DNA from 2 places in the Nonomuraea sp. NPDC005730 genome. Region 2 is predicted to be linked to the other one. Evidence: riboswitches for the same ligand, from Rfam matches in the RefSeq annotation. Region 2 holds a riboswitch; the other holds the start of a gene.
What was found. Region 2 has a riboswitch for S-adenosylmethionine ahead of ABZ444_RS29530 (aminotransferase class V-fold PLP-dependent enzyme). Riboswitches for the same ligand answer to the same signal wherever they lie in the genome.

Region 1 (7,802 bases), on a different contig from region 2:
AGCTCAAGCTGCGCGGCGGCCTGACGCTCTACATCCCGATCGAGTGGGTGGTCCACCGTACGGGCGGCGACGTCGTCCAGGTGGTCACCGGACGGTGCGCCAAGCCGCAGGGCTGGGGCTCGCCGGAGTGCGACGCGTTCTACATCCTCGGTCCCGGCGCGATCAAGCGGGGCGCCGAGGGGTTCGGGCCCTACACGGGCAAGGACCCGTACTACCCGGCCAGTGACGTGCAGCCCTGCCCGCTCAACCGCAAGTGGGGCGAGGTCGTCGGGCCCAAGGTCACCAGGGGCTACCGGCAGATGGGGGCCGGGCACAAGGCCGCCTACAACGCCTGGCAGGCCACGTGCGTCAGCTACTCGGGCGGCGGCGTCAAGGCCCGCTTCACGCAACGCGAGTGGTACCTGCCGAAGAGCCGGATCCTCGTCGTCGACCAGTGGGACACGCCCGGCCTGGCCGACACGCTCAAGTACGCCGACTGGAGATGAGCACCCCGGCGACCGCCAGGCCGATGACCACAGGCACCAGCAGGAACGCGTTCCCGGTGCCGTAGCCGTCGGCCAGCGCGCCGAGCAGCAGCGGGCCGATCGCCATGGCGGCGCCCGCCCACACGGGCGAGGCGGCCGCCGCCCGGTCCGCCCGGTCGCCGGAGGCGCTGATCAGCGTGCTCAGCGCGAGCGGGAACTGCAGCGACGCGCCCAGCCCGCTCAGCGCCAGCCCCACGTACGACAGGATCGGCGCGGTGCTCGCCCAGAACAGCACCCAGCCGAAGGCCATCAGCCCCAGAGCGCCGGCCAGCAGCGGCGTGGCCGGCAGCCGCAGCGCGAGCTGCGCGCCCGCGAACCTGCCCGCCGCCATGCCGCTGACGAACGCCGTCAGCCCGGTCGCCGCGACGGCCGCCGTCACGCCCGTCCTGAGGGCGAACAGGTCGGCGGCCCACAGGTTGAACGAGAACTCCAGCGCCACGCAGCAGAACAGCACGCCGCCGGCCAGATGGAAGCGCCACCCGCCGCCCTCCCGCGCCGGGACGGCCTCCCCGGTGATCACGTCGCCCCGCCCTCCGGCGGCCCGCCGGGGCGCGGGCCAGGAGCGGCCCAGCGCCAGCGCGAGCAGGGCGCTGACGGCCGGGGTGACCAGCAGGGCGGACCGCCAGCCGAGCGCGCTCTGCGCCACCTGGCTGAGCACGAACGTCGCCACCATCCCCACCAGCACGCCCACGGCGTTGGCCTCGCTGAGCGCGGCCGGTCCGGCGGGCCCGTGGTGGTCGCTGAGCTCGGCCATCGCCGCGTAGAGCATGACCGAGCCGAAGCCGCCGGCCACGCCGTAGCCGAGCAGCGTCAGGGGCAGCGCGGAGGTGGCCATGACCAGCAGCACGCCGGCGTTCATCCCGGCCAGGCCGAACCAGCACGTCGAGCGCCGGCCGAGCAGCCTGGTGAGCAGGGGGAGCGCGAGCCCGGCGCCGATCGTCCCGACCGCCATGGCGGTGCCGTGCAGCCCGGCGACGGTGGCCGTGGTGCGCTGGTCGGCGCGCAGGAGCGGGAGGGCGGCGCTCAGGCCGTACACGAACGTGGCGAACGTGCCGAGCAGGAAGTAGATGAGCCAGGTCGGACGGTCCCGGACGAGTCTGATGGGCACTGAGACCGTCGACACCCGGCAGCCTCCGTCATTGGCAGTGAACCCGACTTCTCATGTTAAAGCAGGGCGTCGAGTTGGGACTCCAGCCACTTGTGCGGCGGCAGCGCGGTGGCCGCCTCGTGCAGCCGGTCGCGGCGCCGCCTGCGTTCGTCCTCGGGCATCACCAGCGCCTCGTGCAGCGCGTCCGCCGTGCCGCTCACGTCGTAGGGGTTGACCACCAGCGCGTACGGCCCCAGCTCGGCCGCCGCCCCCGCCTCGCGCGAGAGCACCAGGGCGCAGCGCGGCGACAGGACCGGCCCCTCCTTGGCGACCAGGTTCATGCCGTCGCGGATGGGGTTGACCAGCAGCACGTCCGCCAGCCGGTAGGCGGCCAGCGAGCGCGGGTAGTCGTCGTTGACGTTGAGGATGACCGGGTCCCAGTCCTCGGTGGCGTACTCGTCCTCGATCTCGCGCGCGCAGCGCTGCACCGACGCGGTGTACTCGCGGTATTCGGGCAGGTCGTGCCGGCTTGGGTAGGCGAAGGCCAGGTGGACCACCTTGCCGTGCCACTCCGGATGGGCGGCCAGGAACTCCCGGTAGGCCAGCAGCCCGCGCACGATGTTCTTGGACAGCTCGGTGCGGTCGATGCGGACGACCAGCCGGCGGCCGGCCACCTGCTCGGCCAGCGCGGCCATGTGCGACTCGACGTCGGGCTCGCAGGCCCGCGCCCACAGCGCCGCGCCGTCCACGCCCAGGCTGTGCACGCCGACGCGGGTCGTCCTGCCCTCGTGGGTGACCGTGCGGGCCGCGCGGTCCACCCGCGCGCCCAGCAGCGCCTCGCAGCAGTCCATGAACGCCGCCGCCCACCGGGCGGTGAGGAAGCCCGCGTGGTCGGCCCCCAGGATGCCGTCGAGCACCTCCCTGGTCACCGCGTCGGGCAGCAGGGAGAAGTACTCGGGAGGCGCCCACGGCGTGTGGCTGAAGTGGGCGATGCGCAGGTCGGGCCGCTCGGCGCGGAGCATCGCCGGGGTGAGCGTCAGGTGGTAGTCCTGGACCATCACGCGCGCGCCGTGCCCGGCCTCCTCGGCCAGCGCCAGCGCGAACGCGCCGTTGTAGTCGCGGTAGGACTCCCACTCGCGCCGGAACTTGGTGCCGAAACTGGGGGAGTTGGGGATGTCGTACAGCAGGTGGTTGACGAACCAGAGGGTCGAGTTGGCCACGGCGTTGTAGGCGCGGTGGAAGGTGGCCGCGGGGATGTCGAGCATCCGCAGGGCGCCCGTGTCGTAGCCGCCGCGGTCGAGCCGGCCCCCCGGGGCCAGGCGCACGGCGCTGCGGTCGCCGTCGGACAGCGCGGCGCACACCCACAGCACGCCGTGCTCCTTGGCCACCCCCGACAGGCCCGAGACGAGGCCGCCACCACCGCGTTTCATGGTCAGCTCACCGTCGTCGTCGACGGTGAAGGAGACCGGCCCGCGGTTGGACGCCACGAGAACGCTGTTCATTTGGGCTCCCTTCGCCCATAGGATCCCAGCTATGGCGCTAGATGAGCTAACCGAGGAACTCGCCCGCTCGGCCGCGGCCGGAGACCATCGCGCGCTCGGCGAGCTCCTGGCCAGGATCGAGCCTGACGTGATGCGCCACTGCGCTCGGATCCTGCCCTATCACCAGGACGCCGAAGAAGCCTCGCAGGACACTCTGCTGGCCGTGGCGCGCAACATCGGCCGGTTCGAGGGGCGGGCCAGGTTCAGCACCTGGCTGCACATCGTGACCGCCAACTGCGCGCGCACCACGTACCGCTCGCTGAAGCGCAGGGCCGCCGAGCAGACGTCGGAGGAGCTGCCGATGCAGAAGCCGGACGCGCGGCGGGTCAGCGTGATCGCCGGCTCGCGGCTCGACCTGCTCGACGCGATGGAGGCGCTGGAGGCCGACAAGCCCGACCTGGCCCAGGCGCTGGTGCTGCGCGACATCGTCCAGCTCGACTACAGCGAGGTGGCCGAGCAGCTCAACATCCCGCTCGGCACGGCCAAGTCCCGCATCCACCAGGCCCGCAAGTACGTGCAGGGAGTCCTCGGGGAGGACTATCGGTGAGACGTGTCCTCTCAAATCGTGAGACGGGCGGTTGTTTCCGCCACTTGAGAAGGTAGAGTCCTTTTCGACAACTGAATATTGCTCATCCAGAGGGGTGGAGGGACCGGCCCTGCGAAGCCCCGGCAACCCTCCCGGCTTGTGCTCGCGACCTGGCGAGGCCGACCGGGACAAGGTGCCAATTCCGGTTCGCGGTCAAGGTGGCCGCGGGCGAAGATGAGGGAAGGCCTCGCTTCATGTCGCTCGACTTTGGTCCTGCCGTCGCTCTGTCCTGCCGCGAGTGCGGCACGCGCTACCCCCTGGGCCCCAGCTTCGCCTGCCTGGAGTGTTTCGGGCCGCTCGAAGCGGCCTACTCCTTCGGCCAGGTGACCCGCGCGGACATCGAGTCCGGCCCCGCCAACATCTGGCGCTACCGCTCCCTGCTCCCCGTCCCCGCCGACGTGGCGAGCAAGCCCAACATGAACCCGGGCTGGACGAAGCTGGTCAAGGCCGGCAACCTCGGCAAGGCGCTCGGCATCCGGTCCCTGCACGTGAAGGACGACTCGGGCAACCCCACCCACTCCTTCAAGGACCGGGTGGTCGCCATCGCCGTCGAGGCGGCCAGGAACTTCGGTTTCCACACGCTCTCCTGCTCCTCCACGGGCAACCTCGCCGGCGCGGTCACCGCCGCCGCCGCGCGGGCCGGCCTCGACGCGTGCGTGTTCATCCCGGCCGACCTCGAGGCGGCCAAGATCGCCATGGCCCGGGTGTTCGGCGGCCGGCTGATCGGCATCGACGGCACGTACGACGAGGTCAACCGGTTCTGTTCCGAGCTGATCGGCGACCCGCTGGGCGAGCAGTGGGGGTTCGTCAACGTCAACCTGCGGCCCTACTACGCCGAGGGGTCCAAGACGCTCGCGTACGAGATCGCCGAGCAGCTCGGCTGGCGGCTGCCCGAGCAGATCGTCATCCCCATCGCCTCCGGCTCCCAGCTCACGAAGATCGACAAGGGGTTCAAGGAGCTGATCACGCTCGGGCTGGTCGAGGACACCCCGTACAAGGTGTTCGGGGCCCAGGCGGCCGGGTGCTCGCCGGTCTCGACGGCGTACAAGGCGGGGCACGACGTGGTCCAGCCGGTCAAGCCGGACACGATCGCCAAGTCGCTGGCCATCGGCAACCCCGCCGACGGGCCGTACGTGCTGGACATCGCCCGGCGTACGGGCGGGGGCGTCGAGGACGTCACCGACCCCGAGATCGTCGCCGCCATCAAGCTCCTGGCCTCCACCGAGGGCATCTTCGCCGAGACCGCGGGCGGCGTCACGGTGGGCGTGCTGAAGAAGCTCGTCGAGACGGGCAGGCTCGACCCCGAGGCCGAGACCGTGGTCCTGAACACCGGCGACGGCCTCAAGACGCTCGACGCGATCAGCGACGACGCGCGGCCCACCGCCGTGATCCGGCCCTCTCTCGACGCGTTCCGCGCGACTGTCTGACAATCCAGGAAAGGCAACAAAAACCATGAGCGTTTCTGTGCGGATTCCCACCATTCTGCGCACTTACACCGGGGGTAACGCCGAGGTGAGTGGCGAAGGGGCGACTCTTCGTGACGTTCTCGCCAAGCTCGACTCCGACTACCCGGGGATCGGCGCGAGAATTCTGGATGAATCGGGCAAGATTCGTCGTTTTGTCAACGTATACGTTGGCGAAGAGGATGTCCGTTTCGTCGAGGGGCTGGACACTCCCGCCCCTGAAGGCGCTCAGATCTCCATCATCCCTGCCGTCGCGGGCGGCTGACCGCCGGACCACCCACTCTTGAAGGCGCCCCTTGTGGGCGCCTTCTTGTTTTAGAACCAAATTCAACCTCGAACGACTCAGCCTTCGATGAAATTAGCGTTTTGTCGGTTGACTCTGTTGCCAAACCCCGTGCCACAGGTATGGTCGAGGGCGATCGTCTGGCTGATTTTCCCAAAAGTCATGCGATTACGGGTCTCGCGAAGGAATGGGCGAGATCTGCGAGCCCAGTAAGAGGAGTCGGAAGTGGCGCAGGGCACCGTCAAGTGGTTCAACGCGGACAAGGGCTACGGCTTCATCGCGGTAGACGGTGGTAAGGATGTATTCGTCCATTACTCAGCGATCATGATGGACGGGTACCGCTCTCTCGAACAGGGACAGCGTGTCGAGTTCGAGATCACGCAGGGCCAGAAGGGGCCGCAGGCGGAGTCCGTCCGCACGGTCTGATTCACCCTCGCTGGTATGCACCAGGCGGGACGTGCGGCAGCGCAGTCCGTACGGCTCGTCACTGTTCCTCCGTCGGCTTCGCACGGCGGGTCGCACCTTTGGGGCGGCTCGCCGTACGAACCGGCGCACCCGATGACCTGCCCGATGAGCTGGGGTGGGGTGCCCGTGGCTTGCACTCGGCAGGGTAGAGTGCTAAACAGTTCGTTGGCACTCTGTGTGGCAGAGTGCCAACAACTCGGATCGAGACGATGGGGTCTGCCGAACGGAGATGCAGGCCTATGCCGTCGCGGGCGTCGGCTCGATCCAGGACACGCCACCCTGCATCTGGGAGGTCTAGCCTTATGGCAGCCAAGATGATCGCGTTTGACGAGGACGCCCGGCGCGGTCTCGAGCGCGGTATGAACCAGCTCGCCGACGCCGTCAAGGTGACCTTGGGCCCCAAGGGGCGCAACGTCGTGCTGGAGAAGAAGTGGGGCGCTCCCACGATCACCAACGACGGTGTCTCCATCGCCAAGGAGATCGAGCTCGAGGACCCGTGGGAGAAGATCGGCGCCGAGCTGGTCAAGGAAGTCGCCAAGAAGACTGACGACGTCGCCGGCGACGGCACCACCACGGCCACCGTGCTCGCCCAGGCTCTGGTGCGCGAAGGTCTGCGCAACGTCGCCGCCGGCGCCAACCCGATGGCCCTGAAGAAGGGCATCGAGGCCGCCGTCGAGCGGGTCAGCGAGGAGCTCTCCAAGCTGGCCAAGGATGTGGAGACCAAGGAGCAGATCGCTTCCACCGCCTCCATCTCCGCCGCCGACCCCGAGATCGGCTCGCTCATCGCCGAGGCGATGGACAAGGTCGGCAAGGAAGGCGTCATCACCGTCGAGGAGAGCAACACCTTCGGTCTCGAGCTGGAGCTCACCGAGGGCATGCGCTTCGACAAGGGCATGACGTCGATGTACTTCGTGACCGACTCCGACCGCATGGAGGCCGTTCTCGAAGACCCGTACATCCTGATCGTCAACAGCAAGGTCTCGGCCAACAAGGACCTGCTGCCGCTGCTCGACAAGGTCGTGCAGTCCGGCAAGCCGCTGCTGATCATCGCCGAGGACGTCGACGGCGAGGCCCTGGCGACCCTGGTGGTCAACAAGATCCGCGGCCTGTTCCGCTCCGTGGCCGTCAAGGCCCCGGGCTTCGGCGACCGCCGCAAGGCCATGCTGGGCGACATCGCGATCCTGACCGGCGGTCAGGTCATCGCCGAGGAGGTCGGCCTCAAGCTCGAGACCGCCACCCTCGACCTGCTCGGCCGCGCCCGCAAGGTCGTGGTGACCAAGGACGAGACCACCATCGTCGACGGCGCCGGTGACGCCGAGGCGATCTCCGGCCGGGTCAACGAGATCCGCGCCGAGATCGAGCGCACCGACTCCGACTACGACCGCGAGAAGCTGCAGGAGCGCCTGGCCAAGCTGGCCGGTGGCGTGGCGGTCATCAAGGCCGGTGCGGCGACCGAGGTCGAGCTCAAGGAGCGCAAGCACCGCATCGAGGACGCCGTGCGCAACGCCAAGGCGGCCGTCGAGGAGGGCATCGTCCCCGGCGGTGGCGTGGCGCTGCTGCAGGCCGGCGCCAAGGCGTTCGACAAGCTCGAGCTCAACGGCGACGAGGCCACCGGCGCGGCGATCGTGAAGAAGGCTCTTGAGGAGCCCCTCAAGCAGATCGCGGTCAACGCCGGCCTCGAGGGCGGCGTCGTCGTGGAGAAGGTGCGCAACCTGACCCCGGGCGAGGGCCTCAACGCCGCTACCGGCGAGTACGTCAACATGTTCGACTCCGGGATCATCGACCCGGCCAAGGTGACGCGCTCCGCGCTGCAGAACGCCGCTTCCATCGCGGCGCTCTTCCTCACCACCGAG
Region 2 (7,802 bases):
GGCAGAAGTGGCAGGGCGGGCTCGGTGCCGCGGCGGGGCAGTTCCGGGAGATGGGCGTGCCCATGCCCGAGTTGTCGGCCGGCTTCGCCGCCATCGTGGAGCTGGTCGGCGGCGCGCTGCTGATCCTCGGCCTGCTGGTCCGGCCGGTGGCGTTGCTGCTGCTCATCGACATGATCGGCGCGATCGTCTTCGTGCACGCCGGACACGGGGTGTTGGCGCAGACCGGGGGATGGGAGCTGCCGGGCGCGCTCGGTGCGCTGTCCTTGATGCTCGCCGCGCTGGGCGGCGGCCGCATCGGCCTCGACGGCATCTTCCATTCGACGTACCGCCGCCGCAGGGAACGCCAGATCGCCGAGGACGACCTCGCCGCGCACCGGCCGGCCCGCCGCGCCGAGCCGACGACGGTCGTCACCGAGGGACCGGCCACGCAGGTCAGGCCAGAGGGCGGCCCGACGACGCCGGCCCGGCCCGAGGGCGAGGCCGAGCAGCCCAACGTGCCGAGGCAGCCCAACGCGCCGCGTCCCGGGCATCTCAACGACGAGGACATGAGGGACATCGACGCCCTGGTGTCCGACGAGCCGCACCAGCAGAAGCCGCCCAACCGCTGAGCTCAGCGGCTGACCAGGTCGCGCAGGGCCTCGATCAGGCGGTCGACGTGCTCCTGCGTGCTGCCGATGCCGATGGAGGCGCGGACCGCCGAGGCGGTGCCGTCCTCGCAACCTCCATCGGAGGTGCCCAGCAGGTGCCGGACGAACGGGTGCGCGCAGAACTTCCCGTCACGCACGCCGATGCCGTACTCGCCGGACAGCGCCTCGGCCACCTCCCGGGCCGAGTAGCCGTCCACGACGAACGACACGATCCCCACCCGCGGGTGGTCCGCGCCCCACAACGACAGCTCGCGCACCCCCGCGATCGAGGCCAGACCGGTACGCAGCCGGGCGATCAGGCGCTCCTCCTCGCGCACCAGCTCCGTCCACCCCGTGGCGGTGAGCGCGTCGCAGGCGGCGGCCAGGGCGATGGCGCCGAGCACGTTGGGGGTGCCGGCCTCGTGGCGGGGCTCGGGGTCGTCGTGCCACTCGGTGGTCTCGCCCACCGAGCGCACCGCGCCGCCGCCCTTCAGGTACGGCTCGCCCGCCGCCAGCCAGTCACGGCGTCCGACCAGCACGCCGGCGCCGAAGGGCGCGTACAGCTTGTGGCCGGAGAAGGCCACGTAGTCCAGGTCGAGCGCGGTCAGGTTGAGCCTGCGGTGCGGGACGAGCTGGGCGGCGTCCACCAGGATCCGGGCGCCGTGCCGGTGGGCGATGTGGGCGAGGGCGGCGATGGGCCACAGCTCGCCGGTGACGTTGGAGGCGGCGGTGACCACGAGCAGCTTGGGGCCCTCGATCCCGGCCAGCGCCTCGTCGGCGGCGCGGACGGCCTCGCCGGGGAAGGCGGGCGGCGCCAGGCGTACGGACCGCTCCCAGGGCAGCAGCGAGGCGTGGTGCTCGGAGTCGAAGACGACGACGGTCGTGCCCTCGGGCAGGCAGCCGGCCAGCAGGTTGGTGGCGTCGGTGGTGTTGCGGGTGAAGATGACGGAGTCGTCCGGGCGGGCGCCGACGAAGGCCCGGACCGTGTGCCGGGCCTGCTCGTAGCGGGCGGTGGTGAGCTGGGAGGCGTAGCCCGCGCCGCGGTGGACGCTGGAGTAGGCCGGGAGCGCGGCGGCGACGGCGGCGCTGACCGGCTCGAGACAGGGGGCGCTGGCCGCGTAGTCGAGGTTGGCGTAGCTCACCAGCCGGCCGCCCTTGACCGGCACTTCGAGGTCGGCGCCGAGCACGGCGGGGATCAACCGTCCGTAGGCGGCGGCAGGGGCGGTGGCCTCGGCGGCGGCCTGGGCGGGAACAGAGGTGAAGATCGTCAGAGTGGACACGGCACAGCTCCTCACGGGTCGGTCGGACCCCTGGAAGCAGCCATGGAGCCCGCGCTTGCCCGCCACACCTCGTGACGGACCAGGTCTTCACCCGGGGCACCCCGCCGCGGACGCGAGGGTTGCCGGCCAGCTAGCCGGGGCTTGTCGCTGGCACTCATGACCTACGACGGCACTATAACCGACACCCGGGCATGATTCGCAAGCTCGGCAGGTCAACCCGTCTCATAAGATGAAATAGTGCGCTTTGATCCCTGGAATCCGGATTTCGTCGTCGACCCCTATCCGGCGTACGACGAGCTGAGGCGCGAGGCGCCCGTCCGCTACTTCGAGCCGTCCAACCAGTGGCTGATCTCCCGGCACGCGGACGTGAACGCGCTGCTCCGGGACCGGCGGCTGGGCCGCGACTACACCCACGTCGCCACGCACGAGGAGTTCGGCCGGCAGCCCCAGCCGGAGTTCCAGGAGCCCTTCTGGCGGGTCAGCAGGAACGGCATGCTGGAGGTCGAGCCGCCGGACCACACGAGGCTGCGCCGGCTGGTGTCCAAGGCGTTCACGCCGCGCATGGTCGAGTCGCTGCGCCCGCGCGTCCGGGCCATCGCCGAGAGCCTGATCGACGCCTACGTCGAGAAGGGCGGCGGCGACCTGATCGCCGAGGTCGCCGAGCCGCTGCCGGTCACGGTCATCGCCGAGATGCTCGGCGTCCCCGAGCAGGACCGCCACCTGCTGCGCCCGTGGTCGGCCGACATGTGCGGCATGTACGAGCTCAACCCCAGCCTGGAGACCCAGCACCAGGCGGTGCGCGCGGCCGAGGAGTTCGAGTCCTACCTCAAGGACCTGGCCCGCGACCGGCTCGCGAACCCCGGCGAGGACCTGGTCAGCGCCCTGGCCGCGATCCCCGAGCTGACCCTCGACGAGCTGGCCGGCACCTGCGTGCTGCTGCTCAACGCGGGCCACGAGGCCACGGTCAACGTCACCGGCAACGGCTGGCGGGCCCTGCTGAAGAACCCCGGCGAGCTGGCCCGGCTGCGCGCCGACCGTTCGCTGCTGCCGACCGCCATCGAGGAGCTGCTGCGCTACGACACCCCGCTGCAGCTCTTCGAGCGCTGGGTGCTGGAGGACATCGATGTGCACGGCGTGCGGATCCCGCGCGGCTCGGAGGTCGCCTGCCTGTTCGGCTCGGCCAACAGGGACCCCGAGGTGTTCGAGGACCCGGACCGGCTCGACCTGGGCCGTCCGGACAACCCGCACATCTCCTTCGGCGCCGGCATCCACTTCTGCCTGGGCGCGCCGCTGGCCAGGATCGAGCTGACGGAGTCGTTCACCGCGCTGCTGGACCGGGTCGGGACGATGGAGCTGCGGGCGGAGCCGGTCTACAAGCCGGGCTTCGTCATCCGCGGCCTGCGCTCGCTCGACCTCGACGTCACCGGCTCTGGCTGAGCCAGCCGAACCCGCCGAGCCCGGCCGGATCGATCAGCTCGGCCTCCTCCGACGCCCTCGACAACGCGCGCACGTAGGCGCGCGGATCGGTGCGGGCGAGGTCGACCGGCGGCCGGGCGCCGGTGAGGCCCAGCGCCCGCAACATGTCACGCTGTGTGGACAAGGTTGTGGATATCGCGCCGGCCCGCCGCCCGGCCTCGGCGCATGCGTCGAGGGCGACGTGGGCGGTGATGTCGCAGGTCCCGTCGGGGACGGGGGCGACGACCGCGCCGTCGCGGTAACCGGTCAGCGTGCCACAGAGCGGTCGGTTATCCACAGGGTGTGCATAATCCACGGCTATCGCCCGGCCGCGGGCGAGGCGTACCAGAACGGAGGCCCAGGCGTCGTCACGGGGACGGCCGATCTCGGCGCGGGTGCCCACGTGCGGCAGCGGCCACCAGCGGTCGAGCCATTCGCGGTCGGCGGGCCGCAGCGGGCCGCCGAGACGCTCCTCCCCGGTCCGGGTGTTGACCATGACCAGACGCGGGCCGCCGGAGGTCTGCTCGGCCACGTCGAGCGGGATGTTGTCGAGCCACTCGTTGGCGACGGCCAGGCCGGCGATGCTGGACGGCAGGCAGCGGCGCCACTCGACCTCGTCGGGCAGCCCCGGGGGCCTGGGTGACAGGTCGACGCACGTGACCCGGAGCCGGTCGCGCAGAGCGGGCTCGGCCATGTCGAGGACGCGGCGGACCAGCATGCCCTCACCGGAGCCGATGTCGACCAGGTCGAGCCACTCGGGGCGGCCGAGGTCGGAGTCGACCTCCGCCAGCAGGGCCAGGACCGCCTCGGCGAACACGGACGAGGCCCCGACCGAGGTGCGGAAGTGGCCCGAGGGGCGTTCGCGGAGGTAGAAACCCTCCTCGCCGTAGAGCGCGCGCTCGGTCGCGGCGCGCCAGGTGAGCCACATGACGCTGACTATCTCATGACTCCAGCCATCAACACGCTAAGTCATTGATTGACTACACTTGGTCGCTACATTGCGCTAACGTTTACGTACTGTCACCGAGCGACTGCGTTTCGCCCATCCGCGGTAAGCGGCGAGCCGGATCGCTCCACCAAAGCATTGCGGCCGCCACGGCCGCATACTGAGAGGAGCCCCCCGTGAAGAAGACTCTGGTCATGGCAGGTGCCATTGCCCTGCTGGCGCTGGCGGCCCCCGCGTACGCCGACGACGTCACCCACGGCAACAACGGCATCCTGAGCGGCAGCCCGATCCACCTCCCCATCACCGCCGTCGTGCCCGTCTGCGGCAACAACATCGGCATCCAGGCCGTGCCGATCAACGGCTGCCAGGGGAGCCCCAACACCGCGGTCTACAGCCGCTGAGGCAGGGAGAGCCCGGACCGCTCGCGCGCGGTCCGGGCTCTGATCCCGGCCGGTCAGTCGGCGGATGACCGGTCAGTGCACCTCCAAGAGGTCGCATCCAGGCGGGCGTCGGGTTGTCAGGACCCGGCGCTCGTCGTCGTGCGTGGACCCCTCTCCTCATCTCTTTCGACAGGGGGTGCACGATTCGTATGCCCCTGTCGCATTTGTCATTAACTCAACGGGCGGTAAAGCGGCGGACATGCCGGATCTCGTTCGTCGGCCCGCGACATGCGCGGCGCCGCCCGCCGGTTACGCTGGTCGGCAGTGCCATCACGGTCGACAGGGGTGAGACGTCATGGACGCAGGTGATCGCCCGGCACGGCTGACCGTCGGCGTGCTCGGCGCGGGCAAGGTCGGCTCGGCGCTCGGCGCCGCGCTGGCGCAGGCGGGCCACCGGATCGTGGCCGCGAGCGGGGTCTCCGACAGATCGCGGCGGTGGGCCGCCGACCGGCTCGGGGTGGAGCTGACGCGGCCCGACGAGGTGGTGGCCGCCGCCCAGCTCATCCTGCTGACCGTCCCCGACGACGCGCTGCCCGACCTGGTGGCCGGCCTGGCCCGTACGGGCGCCGACCTCCAGGGCAAGCTGCTCGTCCACACCAGCGGCGCGTACGGCCTGTCGGTGCTCGATCCCGCCGCCGGGGTGGGCGCCCTGCCGCTCGCGCTCCACCCGGTCATGACCTTCACCGGCCGCGACGACGACCTCAACAAGATCACCGGCATCTCGTTCGGCGTCACCGCGCCCGACATGCTGCGGCCGGTCGCCGAGGCGCTGGTGATCGAGATGGGCGGCGAGCCGGTCTGGATCGCCGAGAGCGACCGCGCGCTCTACCACGCGGCCCTGGCCAACGCCGCCAACCACATGGTCACGCTCATCGCCGAGTCCGAGGAGCTGCTCGGGCGCATCGGCGTCGAGCACCCGGGCCGGATGCTGGGCCCGCTGCTCGGCGCGGCCCTCGACAACGTGCTGCGGCTGGGCATCGCCGGGCTGACCGGGCCGGTCGTCCGCGGCGACGCCGGCACGGTGCGCAAACACGTCGACGCGCTGATCCTGGCCGCTCCGGAGGCCGCCGACGCCTACATCGCGCTGGCCCGGCTCACCGCCGACCGGGCGCTGGCCGCGGGGCTGCTCAAACCGGAGGAGGCGGAGCGGCTGCTCGACGCGCTTGGGGGCAATATATGGACCTGACCGTCGGGTGTGGAGGGCAGCAATGGATCTGATCGTGGCCGGCAACCGGGACGACCTGGCGAAGGCCCGTGGCACGGGCCGGGTGGCGCTGGTCCCGACCATGGGCGCGCTGCACGAGGGCCACCGGTCGCTGATCAGGGCCGCCCGCGTGCGCGCCGACCAGGTCGTGGTCAGCATCTTCGTCAACCCGCTGCAATTCGGTCCTAACGAGGATTTTTCCCGCTATCCCCGGACGTTCGACGCCGACCTCGACGTGTGCCGGGAGGAGGACGTCCACGTCGTGTTCGCGCCCTCGCCCGAGGACATGTACCGCCCCGACCGCCAGGTGAGCGTCTGCGCGGGCGACATGGGCACGATCGTCGAGGGCGCCTCCAGACCGGGCCACTTCGACGGCGTGCTGACGGTGGTGCTCAAGCTGTTCAACCTGGTGCGCCCCGACGTGGCGATCTTCGGCCAGAAGGACGCCCAGCAGCTCGCCGTCATCCGCCGCATGGTGGCCGACCTCGACCTGTCCATCGAGATCGTCGGGGCGCCCACCGTGCGCGAGCCCGACGGCCTGGCCCTGTCCAGCCGCAACCGCTACCTGTCGGCCGACGACCGCACGGTCGCGCTGGCCCTGTCCCGCGCCCTGCGGGCGGGCGCGGCCGAGCTCACCGCCGGCGCGATCCGGTCCACCGCCCGCGCGGTGCTCGCCGAGGCCGGCGCCGATCTCGACCTCGACTACCTGGCGCTGGTCGATCCGGCCACGTTCAAGGAGGTCGACGACTCCTACGAGGGCTCGGCCGTGCTCGCCGTGGCGGCCCGGGTGGGCGGCACCCGGCTGATCGACAACGTCGTCCTGAGCCTTCGTCCCTGATCCGTACGGTGCCCCCGGGGCATGTCCACGCTGCGGCAGGCGTTATCGTCATAGTGACGAAATCGCCTCAGTGAGGAGACCCCCATGAGTGCACCGGCGATTCCCCCGCGTCTGACGGCCCCCGAACCCGGCTGGACCGTCGAGGCGGACGTGGTCGTCGTCGGCTCCGGCGTCGCGGGGCTGACCGTGGCGCTGCGCCACGCCGAGCTGGATCCCGCGGCCAAGGTCCTGGTCGTCACCAAGGACGTGTTGTCCGCCGGGTCCACCAAGTGGGCCCAGGGAGGCATCGCCGCCGTGCTCGACCCGCGCGACACCCCCGGCGAGCACCTGAGCGACACGTTGCTCGCCGGGGTCGGGCTGTGCGACACCAAGGCCGTACGGACCCTGGTGACCGAGGGGCCGGGCGCGCTGCGGCGGCTCATCGAGCGCGGCGCCCGGTTCGACCGCACCCCCGACGGCGAGCTCCAGCTCACCAGGGAAGGTGGCCACCGGCGCCACCGGATCGTGCACGCCGGCGGCGACGCCACGGGTGCCGAGGTGCAGCGGGCGCTGGTCGAGGCGGTCCGCGCCGGGTCGATCGAGGTGATCGAGCACGCGCTCGTGCTCGACCTGCTCAAGGACGCCCGCGGCCGGGCCAGGGGGGTGACCCTGCACGTCATGGGCGAGGGCGCGCGTGACGGCGTCGGCGCGGTCCTGGCGCGGGCGGTGGTGCTGGCCACCGGCGGCATGGGCCAGGTGTACGCCGCGACCACCAACCCGGTCGTGTCCACCGGCGACGGCGTGGCGCTCGCGCTCAGGGCGGGGGCGGTCGTGCGCGACCTCGAATTCGTGCAGTTCCACCCGACCGTGTTGTGGCTGGGGGAGGGCTCGACCGGCCAGCAGCCGCTGATCTCCGAGGCGGTCAGGGGCGAGGGCGCCTTCCTCGTCGACCACGAGGGCAACCGGTTCATGCAGGGCGTGCACGAGCTGGCCGACCTGGCCCCGCGCGACGTCGTGGCCAAGGCGATCACCAC

Region 1: linked by a shared signal. The riboswitch ahead of thrC (threonine synthase) and the one ahead of ABZ444_RS29530 (aminotransferase class V-fold PLP-dependent enzyme) in region 2 are both predicted to bind S-adenosylmethionine.

Annotation. Positions count from the first base shown of each region.
Region 1 is NZ_JBEXYK010000018.1:30,187-37,988, forward strand. Features, by position in the region: gene ABZ444_RS22205 (hypothetical protein) at 1-485, shown strand, start outside; gene ABZ444_RS22210 (hypothetical protein) at 463-1,647, opposite strand; gene ABZ444_RS22215 (trehalose-6-phosphate synthase) at 1,689-3,113, opposite strand; gene ABZ444_RS22220 (RNA polymerase sigma factor) at 3,145-3,699, shown strand; SAM riboswitch class I at 3,779-3,919, shown strand; gene thrC (threonine synthase) at 3,933-5,165, shown strand; gene ABZ444_RS22230 (MoaD/ThiS family protein) at 5,191-5,466, shown strand; gene ABZ444_RS22235 (cold-shock protein) at 5,710-5,910, shown strand; gene groL (chaperonin GroEL) at 6,252-7,802, shown strand, end outside.
Region 2 is NZ_JBEXYK010000031.1:23,062-30,863, forward strand. Features, by position in the region: gene ABZ444_RS29525 (DoxX family protein) at 1-608, shown strand, start outside; gene ABZ444_RS29530 (aminotransferase class V-fold PLP-dependent enzyme) at 611-1,906, opposite strand; SAM riboswitch class IV at 1,953-2,068, opposite strand; gene ABZ444_RS29535 (cytochrome P450) at 2,144-3,343, shown strand; gene ABZ444_RS29540 (SAM-dependent methyltransferase) at 3,327-4,289, opposite strand; gene ABZ444_RS29545 (chaplin family protein) at 4,484-4,708, shown strand; gene ABZ444_RS29550 (DUF2520 domain-containing protein) at 5,043-5,933, shown strand; gene panC (pantoate--beta-alanine ligase) at 5,956-6,789, shown strand; gene ABZ444_RS29560 (L-aspartate oxidase) at 6,874-7,802, shown strand, end outside.